One region of the Rhizobium gallicum bv. gallicum R602sp genome, then DNA from elsewhere that is predicted to be linked to it. Evidence: predicted binding sites of a transcription regulator. Region 1 holds the regulator's gene; the other holds the start of a gene.

Region 1 (7,637 bases):
CCATCGTCTCCCAATAGCGCGCTTGCCACCGGCCTTGTCATGGGCGTGATGATTATCCCGTTCATCTCCTCACTTTCGGACGACGCCTTCGCCGCAGTGCCCCGCGCCATGCGTGACGGTTCGCTCGCCCTGGGAGCAACGAAGGGGGAAACAATCCGCAAGGTTCTGCTCCCGGCTGCTTTGCCCGGCATTATCGGCGGCGTACTTCTTGCGCTTAGCCGAGCGGTCGGCGAAACGATGATCGTCGTCATGGCAGCCGGCTTGATCGCCAAGATCACCCTAAACCCGTTCGACGCGGTGACGACTGTGACCGTGCAGATCGTGACACTGCTGATCGGCGACTCGGAGTTCGACAACCCCAAGACGTTGGCAGCCTTCGCCCTAGGCCTTGTTCTCTTCCTGATCACGCTCGGTCTCAACCTCATTGCGCTGCGCACCGTGCGCAAGTACCGGGAGAAATACTGATGTCCACGACCGCAGTCGCCGGAACGCGCTTCAACTGGCATTCGGATGAAATGAAGGCGCGTCGAAAGGCCCGTTATGCAGCCGAACGTCGTCTACGGGCCTATGGGCTGATCGCGATCGTCTTCGCGCTTGGCTTCCTCGCCTTCCTCGTCGGCTCGCTGACATTCACCGGGTACAAGGCATTCACCCAGACGGTCGCCACCGTCAGCATCGACCTCAGCAAGGCGGAACTCGATACGAGCGACCTGATGAAGGCGGACTGGCGCGGCGCCGTTCGCGATACGCTGCGCACCCAGATTGGGGACCTGCCACGCAGGCAGGAGAAGGCCTACTTCGACCTGTTCACATCGTCGGCACCGTTCCTCGTCCGCGATGCAGTCATCAAGGATCCCGCACGCCTCAAGGGTTCGAGCAGCTTCGTCATTCCGCTATCTGATCAGGCCGACCAGTTCGTCAAGGGCGAGATCAGCCGGGACACGCCCGAGAGCCAGCGGCGCATCAGCGACGAGCAGATCGGCATGCTGGACCAGCTCGTATCAAAGGGTGTGATCTCCAGCCCGTTCAACTGGGCGCTCTTCCTCAACGCCGACAGCCGTTTCCCGGAACTGGCTGGCTTGGCAGGCGCGATCTCGGGGTCGTTCTGGTCGCTGCTCGTCTGCTTCGCGATCAGCTTCCCGATCGGCATCGCGGCGGCGATCTACCTGGAAGAGTTCGCTCCCAAGAACCGTTTCACAGACCTCATCGAGATCAACATCAACAACCTTGCGGCGGTCCCGTCGGTGGTCTTCGGTCTCCTCGGGCTCGCCGTGTTCCTGAACGGCTTCGGCCTGCCGCGGTCGTCTCCGCTCGTCGGCGGTCTCGTTCTCTCGTTGATGACGTTGCCGACGCTCATTATCGTCACGCGCGTGTCGCTGAAGGCGGTGCCCTCCTCGATCCGCGAGGCAGCTCTCGGGGTCGGCGCCTCCAAGCACGAGATGATCTTCCACCACGTGCTGTCGCTCGCCATGCCGACTGTCATGACCGGCGCGATCATCTCGCTCGCCCGAGCTCTTGGCGAAACGGCACCGCTGCTGCTCATCGGCATGAATGCCTTCATCACGAGCCCCCCGGACGGAATTTTCGCGGCGTCGACGGCGCTTCCCAGCCAGATCTACATGTGGGCGGACAGCCCGGAGCGCGGCTTCGTATCGCGGACCTCTGCAGCGATCCTGGTGCTTCTGGGATTCCTCATTCTGATGAACGCAATCGCCATCTTCCTCAGGCAGCGCTTTGAGCGCCGCTGGTAACGGAGTAAGGATCATGAACATGTTGACCGAGACAGCAGTTGAGAAGGCCCTGGAGCAGAAAATGAACGCGACCGCCTACAAGATGGTCGGCAGGACAGTGTCCGTTTACTATGGTGAAAAGCGTGCGCTTTTCGACGTGAACCTGAACGTCCGCGAAAACACCGTTACCGCACTTATCGGCCCGTCGGGCTGCGGCAAGTCTACCTTCCTGCGTTGCTTGAACCGCATGAACGACACGATCGACAATTGCCGCGTCACGGGCGAAATCAAGCTGGACGACGAGGACATCTACGATCCGGACATCGATGTCGTGGAACTCCGTGCGCGCGTCGGCATGGTCTTCCAGAAGCCGAACCCGTTCCCGAAGTCGATCTACGAGAACATTTCTTACGGCCCGCGCATCCATGGCATTGCGCGGTCGAAGGCTGACCTTGATCAGATCGTCGAAAGCAGCCTCCATAAGGCCGGCCTCTGGAACGAGGTCAAGGACCGCCTGCAGGAATCCGGCACCGGTCTGTCGGGCGGCCAGCAGCAGCGCCTGTGCATCGCCCGCGCCGTCGCCGTCAGCCCGGAAGTCATCCTGATGGACGAACCCTGCTCGGCACTCGATCCGATCGCGACCGCAAAGGTCGAGGAACTGATCCACGAGCTTCGCGAGAACTACAGCATCGTCATCGTAACGCACTCGATGCAGCAGGCGGCCCGCGTTTCGCAGCGCACCGCCATGTTCCACCTCGGCAATCTCGTCGAGGAGAACGACACCGACAAGATGTTCACCAACCCGGACGACCCGCGCACCCAGGATTACATCATGGGCCGCTTCGGCTGATTGTTGGCGTCGGAAACCGTAGAGACAATCAAGGACGTTCCCCATGGCATCGACCCATATCTATTCTGCCTACGACGACGATCTGAAGTTCTTGTCCCGCCGCATCTCGGAAATGGGCGGGCTTGCCGAGCAGATGGTGTCGGACGCCGTCCGCGCACTTGTCCACGGCGACGCGGGCTTGGCGCAGAAGGTCATCTCCGACGACGTGATCATGGATCACGCCGAACGCGAGATCGGCGACAAGGCGGTTGTCACGATCGCCCGCCGCCAGCCGATGGCCTCCGACCTTCGCGAGATCATGGGCTCGATCCGCATCGCGGCCGATCTCGAGCGCGTCGGTGATCTCGGCAAGAACACCGCCAAGCGTGTCATCGCGGTGCAGAGCACCGGCGTTCCGCGCAAGCTCGCCCGCGGTCTTGAGCATCTTTCCGAACTGGCGCTGGTCCAGCTCAAGGAAGTCCTCGACGTCTACGCCTCGAGATCCGCCGACAAGGCGAAGTCGATCCGCGAGCGCGACGAGGAAATCGACGCGATGTACACCTCGCTGTTTCGGGAGATGCTGACCTACATGATGGAAGATCCGCGCAACATCACAAGTTGCACGCATCTTCTCTTCTGCGCCAAGAACATCGAGCGCATCGGCGACCATGCCACCAACATTGCCGAAACGATCTATTACATGGCGACCGGCACTCAGCCGGAAGGCGAACGTCCGAAGGACGATACTGCCAACACCGTCGGCGCGGTCACGGAATGACAATTCCCAACCGGCCCTCAGGAGACAGAACCGAATGATCCCGAGAGTTGCAGTCGTAGAAGACGAAGAAGCACTGAGCGTGCTTCTTCGCTATAACCTTGAGGCCGAAGGTTTCGAGGTCGACACCATCCTGCGCGGCGACGAGGCCGAAATCAGGCTTCAGGAGCGCACACCGGATATTCTGATCCTCGATTGGATGCTGCCGGGCGTGTCAGGCATAGAGCTTTGCCGCCGCCTGCGCATGCGCCCGGAAACGGAGCGTCTGCCGATCATCATGCTAACGGCGCGCGGCGAGGAAAGCGAGCGTGTGCGCGGCCTTTCCACCGGCGCCGACGACTACGTGGTCAAGCCTTTCTCCACGCCCGAACTCGTTGCCCGCGTCAAGGCGATGCTGCGCCGCGCCAAGCCCGAGGTGCTTTCCACGGTGCTGAAATGCGGCGATATCGAACTCGACCGCGAAACGCATCGTGTTCACCGCAAGAGCCGTGAAGTCCGTCTCGGCCCGACCGAATTCCGTCTCCTTGAATTCCTGATGTCGTCGCCCGGCCGCGTCTTCTCACGTTCGCAGCTTCTGGACGGTGTCTGGGGCCACGACATTTATGTCGACGAGCGCACCGTAGACGTTCATGTCGGTCGCCTGCGCAAGGCGCTTAACTTCTCCAACATGCAGGACGTCATCCGCACCGTCCGCGGTGCAGGATATTCGATGGAAGCATAGCAGGGAGGCCGGAGAAGATGTCGGTGCGGATACTTGTTGTCGAGCAGGACGAAGATCTGCTCGCGACACTGAAGCATGCTCTGGAGACAGAAGGATATTTGGTGAACTGTCTTCACCCGCATGCGTCGCTGGTCGAGCTCGTGGCTTCGCGGCTGCCTGATGCGGTGATATTCGGTGCGCCGGCTCCTGGTTCGATTGCAATTTCGACATGCCGCCAGTTCCGGACGACTGGAGCGACCGCCCGCCTTCCGATCGTGGTGCTTTTGGACTCGGCCGTTGAGCAGGACAGGTTGGCTGTCCTCTCCGCCGGAGCCGACGACTGCCTCATAAAGGCAGTCTCCCACCTGGAACTCCTCATCCGCTTGCGGAACCTCCTGCGGCGGCTCAATCCAGCGCTGCTGGAGAGCACGCTGAAGGTCGGGGATCTGACGCTCGATAAAAACGCCCGCCGGGTTCACAGGCAGAAGAAGGAAGTCAAGCTCGGCCCCACCGAGTTCAGGCTGCTCGAGTTTCTGATGAAATCTCCCGGCCGCGTCCACTCCCGATCGGAATTGAGGGCATCGCTGTGGGGTAACGATGCCAGTGTCGATGAGCGCGCTGTCGACGTACACATCGGGCGTCTTCGGAAAGGCATCAGTTTCGGAAAGGCCGATAAGGTGATCCGGACGGTGCGTGGCGCCGGCTACGCGCTCGGCGACTTCTGATCTGGATCAGGTTGGACAACTTCAACGCGTCGTTGGCCGCCTCGCGAGCCCGAACCAGCTCGCGGATCGCCTCATGGCCTTCATCCGGAACCCAGACCGCGGTCAGCTCGCCCGCCCGGTGCAGACGGGTCAGGCTCACGGCATCCCGGCGGTTGGTCTTCACCCCGTCGCCCGGCCGCTTGGTCACCAGGGACGGCGCGACCACCACGCAGTCATGCCTCAGTTCGACAATCTGGCGGTAAAGGCCGTAGCCCGTGGGACCCGCTTCATAGCAAAAGTGAAGCTTGGCTCCACGCCTGGAAAGCTTACTGACCATCGACGCGACCGACGCCGGCTCCGACGAGATGTCACCGAAAAACCGCACCTCGCCGTTACGCTCTCCATCGGCAACCGCCACTGAAATCTTCAGCTTCGACGTATCCAAGCCGATGAAAATTACGCTTTTCATGGTTCGCCCTCGCTAAGCATTGGCAAGGCTCCGGCCTATCAGAGCAACCCCCGAATTCAGCTTACTGCGGGGGCGGGCCACCTCAACCTCACGAACATACGGTCTAGCTATCCTCATCGCTGTGCGCACAGATTGAGGCGCGCGATGCAGCTGTTCTCGCAATACGTGTGTCACGTCGATTTCACGCGACTGCCTTTATGAGGGTGTGCTTAGTCGCGCTGGAGGTGATTCCAATCCCCTTCGGCTCCCATACTCGCCTAGGGGTGTCAGACATATAATCCAGCCGGGATGAGGGTCGGCCCGACAGGCCATGCTCGTCCCAAAGTACAGCTAGTTTGGTTGAAGCGATATGGAGTATTCCATGACGATCAAGACTGCGTTGTTAAGAATGTCCCTGATTATCGTTTCCGGGTGGGTCATGGTCGGCACCATCACCTTGGTGATGTTCCATTGACTAGCGAGGTGTAAGCGGCATGCGGTTCCTGGTGTACACGAAAACGATTGCTGAACTCGATTATGACGAAGAGACGCGCGTCTTGACGATCATCTACCGAGACGGCCAACTGCGATCCGTTCCCCATGTCGATCCCAAGATCATGATGAGAATGGTGGCACAGCTTCCTCCGGAACGATCCCTCTACCTGATGCAGGCGGCGATTTGAACCTCGCGGCCAAGGCAAGGTGCGTCCGCACCCGGCATCAATGCATGGCCTCGATAAAGGCGCGGCTATAGAACGCGCCGAGGTTGATCCGTTCTGCAGCGACCGCCACAAGCTTCTTATCGAGTCGGCGCTCGAATTCCCGCGATCGGGCCGCCCGCGGCCTGCCGTGCGGTGTCGTAGGCTTTAACCGCATCCGTGGTCCGACGTCATCGCGGTACTGGGCAAGCGTCATGCCGGCCTTGATCAGCAGAGTTCTTATCTGCGGACGGTGCTCGGCAGCGATGACAAGGCCAAACGACTTGATCAGGACAGGCTTCGGGACGGGCAGCTCGATCTCGTCGATGATGTCATTTCCCACTTGCGCTTCCTCGGCAAACACGAGGTATTGATCCACCAGGTCATGAGCGGCCTCGAGGGTCTCGGTGTCCGGGCTGTACCGGCACCAGGTGTCACCAAAAGCACTCAGCGATCCGTATGACATCAAGAGCTCCTTTGCCCTTCAAATGAACGCGGAAACTGCCTGATTGTTCAAAAGATGCTGCAAGTGGCGCGAAAGCGGCGTGGCTTCGTCCGGATCAGTTGCCCGCGCGGGATGGCCGCCGCGGGGCAGGAGGCGCATTTCGAGTAGATTCTCCATTTCGGCCTGGGCGGCCGTGGGGGCCAATGACGCGCAAGGCGAGAAGAGTTGTCATGAAGCACATGGAATAGTTCCTTCCGTCACTTCCATGGCAAAACCAGTGCGGCGTTTGCTCCATGGGACCAAGGAGTAAACTTTCAAACGTGATGGACCGGGAGCGAGGCGGGAGCACTCGCGAAAGGAGGGCGGGCATGAACAATGCCGTGGCCCATGTCGGTGCGGATCCGGAACGGATGATCGCCGCGCCCGAGGAGATCGATCTGCAGATGCTGCGGACCTGGCCGAAGGCTAGCCGCATGGCCGGTTCGAGCGGGTCGCCCGCACCTTCGAGGATTGGAAGAAGGGCAAGCACAGCCGAGAACGGCCCCTTCTCGATGACTGCCGCGGCGATCTCAATCGCTGCGTGACCGCCGAAGCCCGTATGACGGCGCTCGTCGTCGCCCGATGCTATGGCGACATGGATGCCCGCGACGCTTTTCACGATCTCCTTTTCAATGAGCACAAGTTGATGTGGGCGCCACCTGCCCATGCCTATGCCGGCAATCTGCCGGGGCATGTGGATCGGCTGGAAACCGCATGATGATGCGCAGGGTGCACCGCCAGGCGATGGCTTGACGGTTCTCTGTGTCAACGACAAGCCGGACGGAAGCTACCAGTCAACGGCAAGGGAATTGGCTGATCAGCTGGGGCTTGACGGCGCCCTCGTTGCAATCAACTCGCGAACCAGTCCGTCGGAGAGGCGATCTTCGATTTCGCCAAGTCGGCGAATGCGACGTGCCTCTTGATTGGCGCTTTCAAGCATGGCTATCTCCTGGAACTGCTGCTCGGCCGTTTCACTCACTTCCTGCTGTCGGATTCGCCGCATCCATTCATGATGAAGCATTAGCGGCGGCGACCCTTGACCTCGCCTGCGCCAAGAAAAGCCGCTACAAGGTCGGTACTTGCATCGGGCTATATCGATGACACACGAAACTCCGGCCGCATCTCAATCGCGCAACTTACCCATGGCATTCGCGGCAGGTGCAATTATTGGCGCGCTCGGTGGGCTGATCGGCCTCGGCGGCGCGGAATTTCGTTTGCCGTTACTGATTGGTCCTTTCAATTTCGCGGCCCTGGAAGCCGTCATTCTTA
Region 2 (7,637 bases), 150 kb from region 1:
AACACGTCGGCGCGCTCCTTCATTCGGTCGGCGTACATGGCGATGATCGGCGCAACGAGGACGCGCGCCACCATCGGCACCGCCAGGATGATGCCGATTTCATGATCGGTGAATTCGTGGAACGCGAGCCAGACGGGAAAGAATGGAAGAACGACACCGTTGACAGTCAGCGGAGCGCAATAGGACAGGGCGCTGAGCAGCCGGAAGCGCGGCGGCGCCCCCTCGCCTGCCGAGGCATTCTGGGCGGGAATCATCGGTGGACCTGCAGGAAACTAGACGTTGCCTAGCACATCAACCCAAGGGCGACTATGGCCAGAAATAGCCTTTCTTAAACGTTTCAAGAAAAGGCTTGTCCCCTTCCGCTCACAATCCATCGTAATTTAAAGCCATTAACGTTTGGGGTCGCGCAGAGCGTCGTGGATTTTGAGCCAAGCGTCATGCGGCAGTCACCGTTAGCTGCTTCGGTCGTCCTTCCAAAAAAGAAAGGTATACCTTTGCGCCCATACAAGATTCGCCGCCTCGACCGGAATGATGCGTCGTCTTTTAGGGAAATTCGCCTGGAGGCTCTCGCGAACCATCCAGAGGCATTTGGCGCGTCATGGGAAGAAGAGCAGAGCCAATCGGAGGCCCATTTCGCTGATAGGCTCGAGAACGGTCTTGTGATCGGAGGGCTCTTCGATGACGGAATGCTGGCCGGAACGATTGGTGTGTCGAAATCCAAGGGCATCAAGACGCAACATATTGGATCGATCTGGGGCATGTATGTCCGCCAAACGTTGCGGGGCACAGGGCTCTCACGCTTACTGCTGAGTGCTGCCGTCGACGAAGTTGGCACGCTTTTACGCTCGCTCCGGCTCAGCGTCGTGTCGTCCAACGTTCCGGCCATCCGGCTTTACAAATCCGTAGGTTTTGAAGAATGGGCCGTCGAGGTCGAAGCTCTAAAGGTGGGCGAAACTTATTATGATGAAATTCTCATGCGGCTGGAACTAGGCCCGCGTTAGTCGACGCAGTATTCACAACAGAAAATCAGGCGGCCTGCGGCTCGAGTTCGCTGTCGCGGTGCTCGATCGCCAGCGGGATGGCTTGAGCGTCGGCTATCGTGCTCCAGGTGATGAGCTCGAACGTGCCGTCCTCATGCTCGGCGATCGCCGTACAGCTCTCCACCCAGTCACCGGTGTTGATATAGCGCACGCCGTCCATGTCCTCGATCACGGCATGGTGGATATGGCCGCAGATGACGCCGTCGGCGCCATGCTTGCGGGCTTCGTCGGCCACGACGCGCTGGAACTCGCCGATGAAATTGACGGCATGCTTCACCTGTAGCTTTGCCCAGGCGGAGAAAGACCAATAGGGCATGCCCATGCGGCGGCGGATCGCGGCCAGAACGACGTTGATCTTGATGGCCGTGTCGTAGGCCCAGTCCCCGAGATAGGCGAGCAGGCGGGCATTGCGGACGACGACATCGAATTCGTCTCCATGCAGGATCAGGTACTTCTTGCCGTCCGCCCCGTCATGCATCACGCGCTCGGCGACTTCGATGCCGCCGAAATGCATGCCGGGGAAGTCGCGCAGGAATTCGTCGTGATTGCCAGGGATATAGACGACCCGCGTGCCCTTGCGCGCCTTGCGCAGCAGCTTCTGCACGACGTCGTTGCAGACCTGCGGCCAGTACCAGCTGCGCTTCAGTCGCCAGCCGTCGACGATGTCGCCGACGAGGAATATCGTATCGGCGTCGTGGTAGCGGAGAAAATCGAGGAGGAAGTCCGCCTTCGCCGCCTTCGAGCCGAGATGCACATCGGAAATGAACAGAGTACGGAAGTGTCGAGTATCCATATTGTCTTTCACAAGCAATTGCCTGCGTCCTATCGTTCATCTCGCCTTCCAAAATCAGACTCGTGTTTCAGGAAGATGACAGATGTGCGAATTGGCACATCGCAGCGCTCACGAGATTTCCGCCCGGATGCGAATTTCTGACTGTCCCTGCCAGCCGATTGTTGTATGGAGAAGTCTTCAAAAGATGTGAGTGCGGCAGCGGAGACGGCAATGGATCATCAGGAAAAATCCAAGACGGAGAAGAACGAGACGGGCGGAAACCTCGACGAACAGGCGCTTTTCTTCCATCGTTATCCCCGTCCCGGCAAACTTGAAATCCAGGCGATCAAGCCGCTCGGCAACCAGCGCGACCTGGCACTCGCCTATTCGCCCGGCGTCGCAGCACCTTGCCTTGCGATCCGTGACAATCCGGAGACGGCGGCCGATTATACCTCGCGCGCCAATCTCGTCGCCGTCATCTCCAACGGCACAGCGGTTCTCGGCCTCGGTAATATCGGCCCGCTCGCCTCCAAGCCCGTCATGGAAGGCAAGGCCGTTCTCTTCAAGAAATTTGCAGGCATCGACGTCTTCGACGTCGAAATCGAGGCCCCCACTGTCGACCAGATGGTCTCCACCATCGCCTCGCTAGAGCCGACATTCGGCGGCATCAATCTCGAGGACATCAAGGCGCCGGAATGCTTCGAGGTCGAGCGCCAGCTTCGCGGCAAGATGAAGATCCCGGTCTTCCATGACGACCAGCACGGCACGGCCATCATCGTCGCCGCCGCGATCCTTAACGGACTGGAACTTGCCGGCAAGAAGATCGAGGATGTGAAGATCGTCGCCTCCGGCGCGGGTGCCGCAGCACTCGCCTGCCTCAACCTCCTGGTGACGCTCGGCGCGAAGCGCGAAAACATCTGGGTCCACGATATCGAAGGCCTCGTCTATGAAGGCCGCACCGAGCTGATGGACGAATGGAAGGCTGTCTATGCGCAGAAAAGTAAGATGCGTACGCTCGCCGACAATATCGGCGGCGCCGATGTTTTCCTTGGCCTTTCGGCTGCCGGCGTCCTGAAGCCCGACCTCCTGTCACAGATGGCGGACAAGCCGCTCATCATGGCTCTCGCCAATCCGACTCCTGAAATCATGCCGGACCTCGCGCGTGCCGCCCGCCCGGACGCAATGATCTGCACCGGCCGCTCGGACTTCCCGAACCAGGTGAATAACGTCCTCTGCTTCCCCTATATCTTCCGCGGCGCGCTCGATTGCGGCGCCACCGCCATCAACGAAGAAATGAAGATGGCGGCCGTCGAGGCCATCGCGGGGCTTGCCCGCGAGGAAGTGTCGGACGTCGCGGCGCGCGCGTATTCCGGCGAGACGCCTGTCTTCGGTCCGAATTACCTCATTCCTTCGCCCTTCGATCCGCGTCTCATCCTGCGCATCGCGCCGGCTGTCGCCAAGGCCGCCGCCGAGACGGGCGTCGCGTCGCGGCCGATTGCCGATTTCGACGCCTATCTCGATCAGTTGAACCGCTTCGTTTGGCGTTCGGGCTTCGTCATGAAGCCGATCTTTACCAGCGCCAAGCTTTCCGAGAAGAAACGTGTCATCTTCGCGGAGGGAGAAGACGAGCGCGTCCTGCGCGCGGCTCAGGTTCTGCTGGAGGAAAAGACCGGCGAGCCGATTCTGATCGGCCGCCCCTCGGTCATCGAGGCTCGCCTCAAGCGGTTCGGCATCCGCATTCGCCCAAACATCGATTTCGCCGTGGTGAATCCCGAAGACGATCCGCGCTACCGCGACTATGTCGAAGACTACTTCGCCCTCGTCGGCCGCGCCGGCATCAATCCGGAAGCCGCCCGCACGATCGTGCGCACCAACAACACGGTTATTGGCGCCTTGTCGGTGAAACGCGGCGAGGCGGATGCCCTCATCTGCGGCGTGGAAGGCCGCTTCGACCGCCACCTGAAAGACGTCGGCCAAATCATCGGCAAGCGACCAGGTGCCTGCACCTTCGCCGGTCTCAGCCTTTTGATCACCCAGAAAGGACCGGTCTTCTTCGCCGATACCTTCGTGAACTACAATCCGACACATGAGGAAATCGCCGAGATCGCCGTTCTCGCAGCCCAGGAGGTTCGCCGCTTCGGCATCACGCCGAAGGCCGCGCTGATCTGCCATTCGAATTTCGGCTCCCGAAACTCCGAGAGCGCACGCAAGATGCGCGATGCCCTGCAGCTCGTGCGCGAACAAGCCCCCGATCTGGAGGTCGATGGTGAAATGCAAGCCGGTTCTGCACTGTCGGAAGCGCTGCGCAAGCGCGCCATGCCGGATAGTTCGCTTGCCGGCGAAGCCAACTTATTGCTCTTCCCGAACCTCGATGCCGCAAACATCTCGCTCGGCCTCGTCCGCACCATGATGGATGCGCTCCATGTCGGCCCGATTCTGCTGGGGACTGCACAGCCTGCGCATATCCTGTCGACTTCGGTCACCTCGCGCGGAGTGGTCAACATGGCCGCGCTTGCCGTTGTGGAGGCTTCTCAGCCGGCGTAAGTTGTCGCAAAATGCGAAAATGCGTTACAATTGCGTCGCCAGCTTGTTAACGGAAGCAGGTTAAAAAGCCGGGATGCGGCGAATGTCACGCCGCACTCTGGCCTGACTTTGCTGCGGGATGATGCCGTGAAACGCCGAAACCTGACCCTTGCGATCCTGCTTGCCTTGGCCGCACCTGCTGCCGCGCAGACGCATGCGTTCTGCGACGACCTGCGCGGCCGCATTGCCGATCTGCCCCATGTCATCGGCAACGGCCCCGAAGTCCGCCAATATGCGAGCGCGATCGCCGAGCAGAATCTCGAGCTTCGTAAAGTCCGCAACGACCTTCGCGTCTACGGCTGCTCGATGGACAGCATGGTCGTGATCGGCGGCGAGAATGCGCATTATTGCAGCGAGCTGCAGCAATCCGAGGCGCGCATGGTCGACAACATTCGATACCTGCAGGAGCGGCGCAACGACCTGCGTAATCAGGGCGGCGCCGATTATCGCGTGCGCCGCGAGCTGATGGCGGCGCTCGAAGACAACGGCTGCAACGACGAGCTCGACTATGCCCCGGATCTGCAGGCCTATGCGCCGGGACCAAGTCCCGAAGAACAGGCGATGCGGAGCGATACCTTCATTCCGCTTGGAGAAGGCGAACAGGGCGACTTACAATATGGCGTGCCGCGCGGTGAGCTCATGTCGCATGTCAGCACCATGTGCGTGCGCACCTGCGACGGCGGCTTCTTCCCGATCACCACGAATGCAACATCGATCGATTTCAACCGCGACGCAGCGACGTGTTCGAAAATGTGCCCTGGAATCGAGACGGAGCTTTTCTATCAAGACATCTCGAATACCGAAGCCGCAAACATGATCTCGGCCTCGACCGGTGCGCCCTACAGCGCCATGCAGAATGCCTTTGCCTACAAGAACCGCGCGCCCGGCCAAAAGTCCCCCTGTTCCTGCAATCTCTCCGCCTATTACGAGAACATGCGCAAGAATCAGGCGATCATCGACCCGCCGAGGAAAGGCTCGATTACGAATATCAAGACGAAGCCGCGATCGGGCGCCGCATCCACGCCTGCCCCGCAGCCGCAGGTGCCGGACCGCCCTTATGACCCGGCCAACAGCAAAGTCCGCCAGGTCGGTCCGCAGTTCCTCGCCGGCGATCAGGGCGCGATCGATCTCAAGAACCCCGCAACGCCCGGACCGCAGCCGCAGCAGAACTGACGCGGCGTTACTGGCTTCCCCATCGGTCGCAGAAGACCAGTTCTTCCAGCGGCAGGCGCTGTCGCCAGCCTTTCACGGCCAGTTCCGGCGCGTGGTAAAGCTGATCGACATAACCGACGCAAAGCCAGGCGACGATCTCGATCCGCTCCGGAATGCCGAGCAGTTCCCGAATATCCGCATCGTGGAAGATGCTGACCCAGCCGACCCCGATGCCTTCGGCCCGGGCGGCAAGCCACAGGTTCTGCACGGCGCAGACGGTCGAATAGACATCTGTACGCGGATTGTGGGTGCGGCCGATGACCACCGGCCCTGCCCTGTCCGGATCGCAGGTGACACAGATGCTGAGCGGTGCCTTGCGGATGCCTTCGAGCTTGAGGCTTCTGTACATATCCCGCCGCTCCTCTTCAAACATCTCGGCCGCTTCCTTGTTGGCGCGCGAAAACGCCTGCCACGCGGCCTGGCGCACCTTCGGATCGCGGATCACGATGAAATTCCACGGCTGCATGAAACCGACCGACGGCGCGGCATGGGCCGCCCCAAGCAGCCGCGACACCAGATCGTCGGGCAGAGGATCGGGCAAAAACTGGTCGCGCACGTCGCGGCGCGTTTCGATGGCTCTATAGACCGAGGCCCGGTCGTGTTCGGAGAACTCGCCGGCCGGAACCAGGGCGGGGGCGAAAGGATCGAGTTGCATCGTTAAATCCCCAACAATGCTTGAGCACCCGCAACCGCAGCGCAGGAAGCGTCAAAACCTCGCCGCCGTCCGCGCGGTTCGGTCCATCTTGCCAGGCCGGTCTTCTGACTTGGCGTCACCCGCTTTCTGCAGCCTTCCCGGCAGATGCCAGTGGCCATTGTTGCAGCAAGCGTCAGCCTCACAGCGTTGGGCACGTTCCGGTCCTTCACCGGATTCCCGATTCTCCTGCTGGATGCAGGCACCTGACAGCAGTCTCTATCTCCTGAATCGGCGCCTCGTTCAAGTCTCCGGGAAGTAACGTACATAGGCAAATTCGTCGCCATCCGGTGACCAGCAGGGTACATTGATCGTGCCCTGCCCGCCGAAGAGCTCGAACAGCGTAGTCGGGTTGCTGCCGTCCATGTCCATCAGCCGCAGCCGCACATCAAGGTCGCGCGGATGATCGAAGACCTCCGGATCGTAGGAAAGGATCAGCACCTTGTCGTTCTTCGGTGAAGGATGCGCAAACCAGTTGCCATAGTTGTCGTGCGTCACCTGCGCCAGGCCGGTTCCATCCGGATGGATGCGCCAGATCTGCATGAGACCGGTGCGGCTGGAGTTGAAGTAGATCCATTTCCCGTCAGCCGAATAATCGGGCCCGTCGTTTCGCCCCTCGCCATGCGTCAGCCGCTTTTCGGGGCCACCATCGACGGAAATCGTATAAATGTCGAAGGCGTCGTCGCGAATGCCGCAATAGGCAAGCTCCTTGCCGCTCGGCGACCAGCCGTGCCAATAGGAGGGAAGATTGTCGGTGATCAGCCGCGGCGTCCCGCCAGCCGCCGGCAAGACATAGATCGCCGACTTGCCGAATTCCGTCTTGTCGGAAATGACAATTTGTGTCCCGTCCGGCGAAATGCCGTGATCGTTATTGCACTGCGTCGCAAAATCCGTATCGACAAGCTGGAGGCCGCCGGAGCCGTCCGGCCGCAGCCGGTAGAGCAACCCGTCGCCATTCAACAGCATATAGGCGCCATCAGGCGAAAAGTTCGGCGCCTCGATCAGCTTTTCCGTCTGGACGACAATCCGGCTTTCCCCGGAGCGGATATTATAGATCTCGACCGAACTGCGCATGCATCCTCCAGGATTTTGGGTTACCGGTCGCGGAACCGGTTGGTGATCGGGTAGCGGCGATCACGCCCAAAGTTCTTCTTGGTGATCTTCACGCCCGGAGCCGACTGCCGGCGCTTGTATTCGGCGAGATAGAGCAAATGCTCGACGCGGTGGACGGTCGCCACATCATGCCCCCGCGCGAGGATCTCCTCGACAGCCATCTCCTTCTCGACGAGGCATTCGAGGATGTCGTCGAGCACCGGATAAGGCGGCAGCGAATCCTGGT

The links. The regulator PhoB, encoded in region 1, activates phosphate uptake and scavenging genes when phosphate is short. The targets are predictions, from matches to a motif close to TGTCATNNANCTGTCAT.
Region 2: a site for PhoB is predicted at 1,898-1,914, ahead of RGR602_RS10550 (UDP-2,3-diacylglucosamine diphosphatase). Genes of this name have one in related genera too.

Annotation. Positions count from the first base shown of each region.
Region 1 is NZ_CP006877.1:2,256,996-2,264,632, reverse strand. It holds gene pstC (phosphate ABC transporter permease subunit PstC) at 1-465, shown strand, start outside; gene pstA (phosphate ABC transporter permease PstA) at 465-1,751, shown strand; gene pstB (phosphate ABC transporter ATP-binding protein PstB) at 1,765-2,580, shown strand; gene phoU (phosphate signaling complex protein PhoU) at 2,624-3,337, shown strand; gene phoB (phosphate regulon transcriptional regulator PhoB) at 3,372-4,055, shown strand; gene RGR602_RS11290 (winged helix-turn-helix domain-containing protein) at 4,073-4,759, shown strand; partial or broken gene RGR602_RS35130 (IS110 family transposase) at 4,776-5,207, opposite strand; gene RGR602_RS11280 (hypothetical protein) at 5,681-5,869, shown strand; gene RGR602_RS11275 (hypothetical protein) at 5,907-6,350, opposite strand; gene RGR602_RS38255 (hypothetical protein) at 6,698-6,913, shown strand; gene RGR602_RS38250 (hypothetical protein) at 6,928-7,086, shown strand; gene RGR602_RS38245 (hypothetical protein) at 7,288-7,392, shown strand; partial or broken gene RGR602_RS11265 (sulfite exporter TauE/SafE family protein) at 7,466-7,637, shown strand, end outside.
Region 2 is NZ_CP006877.1:2,109,474-2,117,110, forward strand. It holds gene RGR602_RS10540 (MFS transporter) at 1-254, opposite strand, end outside; gene RGR602_RS10545 (GNAT family N-acetyltransferase) at 417-1,001, shown strand; gene RGR602_RS10550 (UDP-2,3-diacylglucosamine diphosphatase) at 1,027-1,833, opposite strand; gene RGR602_RS10555 (NADP-dependent malic enzyme) at 2,044-4,356, shown strand; gene RGR602_RS10560 (DUF2865 domain-containing protein) at 4,483-5,568, shown strand; gene bluB (5,6-dimethylbenzimidazole synthase) at 5,576-6,262, opposite strand; cobalamin riboswitch at 6,340-6,523, opposite strand; gene RGR602_RS10570 (TolB family protein) at 6,542-7,372, opposite strand; gene RGR602_RS10575 (NAD+ synthase) at 7,393-7,637, opposite strand, start outside.